Regions from separate parts of the Rossellomorea oryzaecorticis genome, predicted to be linked through region 2. Evidence: riboswitches for the same ligand, from Rfam matches in the RefSeq annotation. Region 2 holds a riboswitch; each other region holds the start of a gene.

Region 1 (3,284 bases), on a different contig from region 2:
AAAAGGCTATGGCAAAAAAACCATGCAGGCAATTGAAGAAAAAGCGAAACAACTCGGGATGAACAAAATCGGCCTGCACGTATTCGGACATAACAAGATTGCCCGGGGCTTATATGAAAAGATCGGATACAAGACCACCAACGTGGTGATGGAGAAGGAAATCCTCTGACCCCTGTCTAAAAAAAGAACCTTTGCCTTCCAACCCGGCAAAGGTTCTTTCCGTTTTAACGGTCGAGTCTCACCAGATCCGCATACGTTTCCCGTTCGATCACTACGCGCGACTCCCCGTCTTTCACAAACACAACAGCCGGACGCGGGATCCGGTTATAGTTGTTAGCCATCGAATATCCGTAGGCACCGGTACTAAACACAGCCAGGGTGTCGCCGAAGTTCACCGGCGGAAGCTTCAGATCCCAGATGAGCATGTCACCTGACTCACAGCACTTCCCGGCAATGCTGACAAGCTCCGTGCATTCCTCATTCGGTCGGTTCGCCAGCACCGCATGATATTTCGCCCCGTAAAGAGCCGGACGAAGATTATCGGTCATCCCACCGTCGACAGACACATACGTGCGCACGTCAGGAATGATTTTCTTGGATCCGACCTTATAGAGCGTCGTTCCTGCCTCGGCGACGATGCTGCGTCCCGGCTCCACCCATACTTCCGGCAGCGGATACCCGTTCTCTCCGAAGCTTTCCTTCACGCAGTCCGTGATCGCTTTTACATATTCGGAAATTGGAAGCGGCTTGTCTTCTTCCGTATAACGCACCCCGAAACCGCCCCCGATGTTCAGGACCGGCAGTGTGACGTCGCACTCGAGCCTCACACTTTGAAGGAAATCGGACAGCACGGTGATCGCCTGCTGGAATCCGTCAAGTTCAAATATCTGCGACCCGATATGCGAGTGGATCCCGAGCACATTGTAATGCGGCTTGCAAAGGGCGATCTGCATTGCGCGGTCGGCCTGTCCGGTCGAAATGCCAAAGCCGAACTTCGAATCGTCCTGCCCCGTCATGATGTAGTCATGTGTATGGGCCTCGACTCCCGGCGTCACGCGGAGCAGGATATTCACCTGCTGCTCCCGCTCTTTCGCCAGCTCATGCAGAAGCTCAAGCTCAAGGAAGCTGTCGACCACAAAGCAGCCGATCCCTGCTTCAAGCGCCATCACGAGTTCTTCCTCAGATTTATTGTTGCCGTGAAAATGAATCCGTCCAGCCGGGAATCCCGCTTCGAGAGCCGTATACAGTTCCCCGCCGGACACGACATCCAGCGACAGATTCTCCTCTTCCGCAAGGCGTACCATTTCCTTGCACATAAATGCCTTGCTCGCATACGCCACCTGGAACTCAAGCCCGCTCTCGATGAACGACTCGCGGAACGCGCGTGCATTGCGGCGGATCATGTCCTCATCATAGACCATCAGCGGAGTGCCGTACGCTGCCGTCAGCTCGCCTGTGCTCACCCCTCCGATCTCCAATTGTCCCTGTACATTCGTTGTCATTGCTGTCATCTTGAATCTCCTCCTGAAACCCCTCCGAAAAAAACTACACAAAAAAACCGTATGAAGCGATGCTCATACGGTTTCCTGATCAAAACGAAGAACGTTCTGAAGAATTCTGTATTAACATCTCTTCAATAGTTCTCCACAACGTGACCATTGTGACAGTCTGACACTTGTTCAATGCCAGCCCAACAGGAAACCGATTGGCTGTTTCCCGTTTCGGCGATCTGCCTTTCACTTTCCGTCCCGGGATCCATCATCCTCAGGAAAGCTACTCCTCATTCTCGCGCCTCTATTATCAGAGAGTAAGTTTATTAGTTTGTACAGCAACTATACCACCGGTGCTGAAAAATTGTCAATCTATTTCCCCTATTCGGGCCGCGGGCCGTTTTCTTTTGGGGATCGAGAAGAAAGTTGTCCTTTTTTATAAAAATATTGCCTTCTTACATATAAAGTGTTCCATTTATTATCCTAACCTTATCCTTTTACCGGGCTATACTCTGCCCTACATTGGAATTAGGCCTCTCAGATAGATTATTCTGCCCTACAGAGGGATTTTTGTACCTTTCAAGTACATAATTCTACCCTTCATCGGATTATTGTACCTTATAAAAAAATAATTGTGCACTTCTTGTCGAATTTCCTCTATTCGGAAGCAGAGGGGTATTTTCTTTTATGATTGAGAAGAACGTAATGCCTTTCTATTAAAAATAATGCCTTTTCACTTATTTATTAAGCCCTTCATCATTATAACCGCTTCTTTATTCTGTCAATTTCCTGCCTCATACCGGAATTGTGCCTCTCAAATAACTTATTCTACCCTTCAAATATTATTTGTACCTTTCAAAAACATAATTCTACCCCTCATTTCATCATTGCACCTTATAAAAAAACAATTGCGCCCTGCGAATTTCCTATACTAACGAAAGCTTTCCCATGATTCAATCATCCAGAATGGGGTAAACTATCCTCGTTGCTTATTTTATAAAAGCATCCGCTACAAGGGAGAAGAACCCATAACATCCATTCACGACACCAAACTGCATTTTTTGCAAAATAAACGATCTTCTTCCTTGACTTTTTCACCTGCATATATAATAATGAATATCGAATTAGAATTATTATAAAGTATTAATAATTCTCAATCACATCACTACAATCATTTAGGAGGAATTTACACTATGTCTTTAATCGGAACAGAAGTAAAACCATTCAAAGCAGAAGCATTCAAAGATGGTGAATTCATCACTGTCACTGACGAAAGCCTGAAAGGTCAATGGAGCATTTTCTGCTTCTACCCTGCAGACTTCACATTTGTATGCCCTACAGAACTTGAAGACCTTCAAAATAACTACGAGGCTCTTAAAGCCCTTGGCGTAGAAGTATATTCCGTTTCTACAGATACACATTTCACACACAAAGGCTGGCATGACAGCTCTGAAAAAATCGGTAAAATCAAATACGCGATGATCGGGGATCCATCTCAAACAGTATCCCGCAACTTCGAAGTATTGAACGAAGAAGACGGTCTTGCTGACCGCGGAACATTCATCATCGATCCTGATGGTGTCATCCAAACAGTTGAAATCAATGCTGGCGGCATCGGCCGTGATGCAGATATCCTAATCAGCAAAATCAAGGCGGCACAATACGTGCGCAACAACCCAGGCGAAGTTTGCCCGGCTAAATGGCAGGAAGGTTCTGAAACACTTAAGCCAAGCCTTGACCTAGTTGGTAAATTATAAGGAGTGCAGTAAATCATGCTCGAAGCAGATATTAAAG
Region 2 (3,284 bases):
CCAATACGGCTGCCATCGCAGGAAGTAATACACTTACGTCTGTCGCCGCTGCAATTTCACCAGCGATCGGAAGCAGGATCCCGAAGGAGCCCCATGAAGTACCCGTAGAGAAGGCCATGATACCGGCGACCAAGAACAACAGTACTGGAAGCAGCTCGACTGGCATGTTTGATTTTTCAACCAGCCCTGCAAGGTACGTGCCCGTTTGAAGCTCATCGATCAGCGTGACGATGGCCCATGCAAAAATAAGGATATATACGGCAGGAAGCATCGATTTGATTCCTTCCACTACCGCTGTCCCGACTGCACTCCCTTCCACACCCTTCAAGCTTACTTGACGGAAGAAAAGAATAAGTGCAATCGCCAGTGCAAATAAACTGCCGTATAATAGTGACTTTGTTACATCCGTGTTTTCAAACACCGGGATGATGTCAAAGGCTCCGACTGCCTTATACCCTGTCCATAGCATCATGCCGACGGTTCCAGCGACAAGCGCAATGATCGGCCATGCCAGATCACCGACTGTCCCTTTGGAGCTGACTGGAAGATCATTTTTCAGTTCTCCCGGGATTTCCTTGTCTGGATCATACAGATTCCCTGTCGTGATTGCCCTGTCTTCATGCTCTTTCATTTTACCGAAATCAAAGCCTTTAAACGCTACTACCAATACGAGCAGAAGCGCTGCCCAAACATACAGATTCATTGGGATCATTTGAATAAATGCAGAGAATGCCGTGTACTCGGTGATGCTGTGAGTCGCAAGGATCGAACCGATGATTCCGATGATATATGCTCCCCAGCTTGATACCGGTGATACGACACAGACCGGAGCTGATGTCGAATCGATGATATAAGCAAGTTTCGCACGTGAAATTTTGTGACGGTCCGTGATCGGCCTTGCAACCTGTCCGACCGCAAGCGCATTGAAATAATCATCAATAAAAATAATGATACCTAAAACGGCTGCGAGCAGCTGCGCGCCTCTTCTGGTCTTCACGCGTTTCATCGCCCATTCACCGAATGCGCGGCTTCCGCCTGAGATGTTGACGAATGCAGTGATGACGCCAAGAATCAATAAGAAAAAGATGATGTACACATTCCATGTGTTCAATCCGCCGTCTGCGACGAAAATACCTTTGACGGCCTCCCATATCTTAGCGGCTGTACCTGTGATAGAGAAATTTGTAATAAGAAGTGCTGAAGCGATGATCCCTACACCCAGCGAGAGCAGTACGCGTCTCGTCAGAATAACCATCAGGATGGCTAAAAGGGGCGGGATGATTGAATAAATCGTGTTTTCCATAATGTCCTCCTCCTACTTGATAGGGGGGAACCATTAGCATGACAGAGGAATATAAAAAAGGTAATGATAGAGGATCCTATCATTACCTTTAATGAGTAATGTAAGTGCTCCATCACGATCTGTAGCTCCCCATTATAGAGTGTCCCCCATAATGACAGTGTTACCCTTCTTCAAGATAACCCCAGCATATATGCTTTTGACGAACATATCTGCTTCGGCAAAGGTTCCCTTTCATCTGTTGTCTCAGTTGTCATCCTCAAACAGCTTACTCTTGAACCCTGCACCTCTACCCCATCGGATTGATGATGTGGTTATAATATTAAAATTTCCTTTTTAAATATATCAAACTATCACTTTTTTGACAACTTTTAATTCGAGATGGGGTGAGGGAAGTTTTTTCCATTCTTGATTGTCGCAATTGATTTCCGTGCAAGACCTCGCTTTCCGCGGGCAGCATCAATTCGTCGGCATTTCGATTGATGGAGATGTGCCGTCGCCGCTGTTGTTGAAGAATTGCGGTACATCCAGGTGGACGGTATCCATGGCAATCAGTACATCCTGCTTGATGGTTTCGGTTTTAGTTGCAAACGGGATGATGATCTGGACGTTGACGGTAAGGGTAACATAGACTTTGACGAGGGCATTGTTGATGCCGAACTCTTCGACCGTGTGTTTGATATCCGATCGCACGTCCCCGATGGAATGGAACCTTATAGGAACTTTTGGTCCCAGGTTCCCTAGTAATGCATTGTTTGTAGCCTGACCCAGAGGGACAGAATAGACAATTCCTTCATCGGCTTTCGTCCCATCCTCGTCTATTTCAATATCCGTGATGTATTCGAGATTTTCGATATTCCCTTTTTCCGCATCTTTTAAATATAACTGCACCAAATTAGTGATTTCTCCCTGAACCCTGTTGATATTCTGTGTATTGAACCTGAGGGAGACCACCTCCCCTTCTGCATTTTTCACTTCTTCCGTTATTTCCTCCAGTTCAATTGATCCGGCCACCTTTTTGTTGATCGCTTTATTGATAACCATCGTCCCGATTCTGCTCGTCTGCGTTTCGGCATAGGCAAGCAGGGTCGGCTTCAAGCCCAGGTTTACGATCCAGAGACCAGCCCCTGTGGAAAACATGAAGAAAATGATAGTGATGATCATCACATGGCGAAAAGGCAAGGGCCCTCCTCTTCGGGGTTTGTGTGTTTTGAACTTAGACAAAAAAATCCCCCCTTACAAGCTATTCTTATGCTTCCTAAGGAGGGTTTAACGCAAAAAAATTATTTAATTTTACTAGGTGACGGCTCATAATCGACATCAAAACCTGTGATGACTTTATCAAGCTCCGTGCTTAAGTCCAATTCATAAGGAGCATACAATTCTTCCCCTTTTTCTTCGATCACGCGGATGACCGGCCTGTCTGTCACCCCTCTGTTTTGACTCGTTACAATCCCTTTTTTCTCATCATTCAATTCAACGATCATCCCGTTCGGATAAATCGCGACCGATCTCCTGAACGCTTCGATCACATTCGGATCGAATAATGAACCTGAACCTGCGTAAAGGATTTCGAGCGCTTCATGAGGGAGCATGGCTTCCCTGTACACCCGGTTGGAGGTCATCGCATCAAAGACATCAGCGACTGCGATGATCTTGGCATAAGGATGGATGTCCTCACCCTTAAGCCCACGGGGGTAACCCGATCCATCCAGCCTCTCATGATGCTGATATGCACAGTGGGCCACCAGCAGGGAGATCGTCTGCAGCTTTCTTAATATGTCAAAACCGTGCTCGGTATGTTTCTGGACTTCCACGAATTCTTCTTCTGTCAATCTGCCGGGCTTCATGAGAACCTCTTCCGATACAAGCATCTTTCCAACATCATGAAGAATCGCACCGATGCCGAGCTCTTCAAGCTGTTTTTGGGAAAGATTCAGTTCGATCCCGATTGATAAAGTATATAACGTTACATTGAATGAAT
Region 3 (3,284 bases), on a different contig from region 2:
TGAGCGTCATCCGCGGTTGATTACGACCCGCAAGGTACAGAGGGGAAAAGGAAAGTATTTCGGCCCCTACCCGAATGTGGGTGCGGCGAATGAAACGAAAAAGCTGCTTGACCGACTTTACCCGCTGCGTAAATGTACCACACTTCCTGACCGCGTCTGCCTCTATTACCATATGGGACAGTGCCTCGCCCCTTGTGTAAAAGAAGTGAGCAAAGAAACGTACAGGGAAATGACGGATGAAATTGCGAGATTCCTCAACGGAGGATACAAAGAAATCAAGAAAGAGCTTTCGGAAAAAATGAAGGAAGCTTCTGAAAATCTTGAGTTTGAACGGGCAAAGGAATTCCGGGATCAAATCCTTCATATAGAAGCAACGATGGAAAAGCAGAAGATGACGATGACCGACTTTACAGACCGGGATGTGTTTGGTTTCGCCGTCGATAAAGGCTGGATGTGTGTGCAGGTCTTCTTTGTGAGGCAGGGTAAATTGATTGAACGCGATGTTTCATTATTCCCTCTTTACAACGAACCTGAAGATGAATTCCTGACATTCCTTGGCCAGTTTTATTCAAAAGCAAACCATTTCAAGCCGAGAGAAATTTTTCTGCCGGAGGATATTGACGAAGAACTCGCCATGAAACTCCTTGAAGTGAAGATCACACAGCCGAAAAGGGGCAAGAAAAAAGAGCTGGTGAAATTGGCGGAGAAAAATGCCAAGCAGGCGCTTGATGAGAAGTTTGCCCTGATCGAGCGAGATGAGGAGAGGACGATCAAAGCGATTGAAAGTCTCGGCGAACAGATGGGGATCTATACCCCGTTCCGGATCGAAGCATTCGATAACTCGAATATACAAGGCTCCGCTCCGGTATCAGCGATGATCGTCTTCGTGGATGGAAAGCCTGCTAAAAAAGAATACCGGAAATACAAGATAAAGACCGTCAAAGGCCCGGATGATTATGACTCGATGCGGGAAGTGGTAAGAAGACGGTACTCGAGGGTATTGAAGGATGGTCTTCCGCTTCCGGACCTCATCATCATCGACGGAGGAAAAGGCCAGATCGAAGCGGCCCGTGAAGTGCTTGAAAATGAGCTGGGACTTGATATACCTTTAGGCGGCCTTGCCAAGGACGATAAACACCAGACATCCGAGCTCCTATACGGAAATCCCTTGCAGATCGTACCCCTGGAAAAACGCAGTCAGGAATTTTACCTGCTCCAGCGAATCCAGGACGAAGTCCACCGTTTCGCTATCACATTCCACCGCCAGCTGCGCGGAAAAAGCGCCTTCCAATCCATCCTCGACGACATCGACGGAATCGGACCAAAGCGCAAAAAACAGCTTCTCAAACACTTCGGCTCCATGAAAAAAATGAAAGAAGCAACGGCAGAGGAACTTCAGGACATCGGAATCCCTGAATCAGTGGCGAAAGTTTTGCATGAGAAACTAAACGAATAGGGTATATGGATAACGTTTAATTTGTTGGTTCATTTCCCATATCAAATAAGAAAGCCTGGACCAAGCGAGCTTGGTCCAGGCTTTCTTATTTGATATGGGACTTTTCAGCTCCGCTGAAAAGCGGGTGAAACGTTCGTTTCACCCGAATGACCCAAAAAATTTATCGCAATTTTATAAAAACCTCATTGCTTCCAATTTTTTCGTGTGCTATAATTATCGATAATTTAAAACATTATCACTTTCAAAAGTGGTGATAGAGGTGCGAACTTCAAGAGTACAGGCAAAGAGGAGTATGGGCTCCGATGAGATGTCTGGGAAGGGGAGATTCGCCGAAGTGGTATTGGACTCATACTAATCCCGCTGGTCCTGCGTTTAAGAAATGCAGGATTGTCAAGATGAATCAATCTTGGAGAGCTATCTCACAATGCCGATGAACGGATCAGTATTTTTTACTTTAAGTTCATAAGCAATGAGACCTCCATCTCATTGCTTTTTTTATTATCAGGCATGGGACTGCAGAAGGATGAAACAATATCCTCGCTGCAGCGGGATCTCAACAGTAGTCAGATGATTCTCTTCAAAAAATAAGATTCTATTTCTACACTCAAAGAGAAAGAAGGAGAAGCTGTGAGTATTATCGTTCAAAAATTCGGCGGGACATCTGTAGGATCTGTCGAAAAAATTCAAAATGTTGCGTCAAGAATTTTAGAAGAGAAGAATCGGGGAAATGACGTGGTCGTGGTCGTATCCGCCATGGGGAAAACAACGGATGCGCTAGTAGGAATGGCAAGGGAAATCACTTCACGCCCAAGTAAAAGGGAAATGGATATGCTGTTGTCGACTGGGGAACAGGTAACCATATCACTATTGACAATGGCGCTGATTCAGGCCGGTCAGGAAGCCATTTCGTACACTGGATGGCAAGCGGGGATCGAGACGGAATCCGTCCACAGCAACGCACGCATCATCAATATTCATACAGAAAAGATGACAGCACAGCTGGAAAGCGGAAAAGTCGTGATCGTAGCAGGGTTTCAGGGTATGACGCCTTCAGGTGAAATCACTACGCTCGGCCGCGGGGGATCTGACACGACCGCAGTGGCAATCGCGGCTGCACTGAAAGCAGACCGGTGTGATATTTATACAGATGTGGACGGGGTCTATTCATCCGATCCCCGATATATAAAGGGTGCAAGGAAGCTGCCATCGATTTCGTATGACGAAATGCTCGAGCTTGCCAATCTGGGGGCAGGGGTCCTTCATCCAAGGGCTGTCGAGTTTGCGAAAAATTATCAAATCCCGCTGGAAGTGAGATCAAGCCTTGAAAAAGTCGAAGGTACGTACATTGAGGAGGAAGCAAGCATGGAACAGAATTTGGTGGTAAGAGGAGTCGCATTTGAAGATGAAATCGTAAGGGTGACAGTGTTCGGGCTCGGGAACGCATTGACAGGCCTATCGTCCGTATTCACAACCCTGGCCAGGAATCATCTGAACGTGGACATCATCATTCAGAGCCAGACAGACAAGGATACAACGAATCTATCTTTTTCAATCAAGGAACATGACCTTGAAGAAGCCCTGTCTGTATTGGAGAAGAATCAGGATGAGCTCGGCTTCACGCATATCGAGCATGAACGAGATCTTGCCAAGGTATCAATCGTCGGTTCCGGAATGATCTCGAACCCGGGAGTGGCGGCAGAAATGTTCGAGGTCCTTGCTCAAAATGACATCATCGTCAAAATGGTCAGCACATCTGAAATCAAGGTGTCGGCCGTGGTGGATCAGGTGAATATGCAAAAAGCAGCAGGAGTGTTACATACGGCGTTCA

The links. A riboswitch is a leader RNA that binds a small molecule or an ion and turns the genes downstream of it on or off. The one in region 2 is predicted to bind lysine.
Region 1: another riboswitch for lysine. It lies ahead of lysA (diaminopimelate decarboxylase); the one in region 2 lies ahead of ACKA06_RS04330 (Na+/H+ antiporter NhaC family protein).
Region 3: another riboswitch for lysine. It lies ahead of ACKA06_RS12435 (aspartate kinase); the one in region 2 lies ahead of ACKA06_RS04330 (Na+/H+ antiporter NhaC family protein).

What each region holds. Positions count from the first base shown of each region.
Region 1 is NZ_JBJOSA010000001.1:86,454-89,737, forward strand. Features, by position in the region: gene ACKA06_RS00435 (GNAT family N-acetyltransferase) at 1-169, shown strand, start outside; gene lysA (diaminopimelate decarboxylase) at 225-1,511, opposite strand; lysine riboswitch at 1,630-1,805, opposite strand; gene ahpC (alkyl hydroperoxide reductase subunit C) at 2,684-3,247, shown strand; gene ahpF (alkyl hydroperoxide reductase subunit F) at 3,260-3,284, shown strand, end outside.
Region 2 is NZ_JBJOSA010000003.1:14,939-18,222, forward strand. Features, by position in the region: gene ACKA06_RS04330 (Na+/H+ antiporter NhaC family protein) at 1-1,303, opposite strand, end outside; lysine riboswitch at 1,418-1,600, opposite strand; gene yunB (sporulation protein YunB) at 1,760-2,482, opposite strand; gene ACKA06_RS04340 (HD-GYP domain-containing protein) at 2,584-3,284, opposite strand, start outside.
Region 3 is NZ_JBJOSA010000009.1:97,714-100,997, forward strand. Features, by position in the region: gene uvrC (excinuclease ABC subunit UvrC) at 1-1,456, shown strand, start outside; lysine riboswitch at 1,703-1,881, shown strand; gene ACKA06_RS12435 (aspartate kinase) at 2,084-3,284, shown strand, end outside.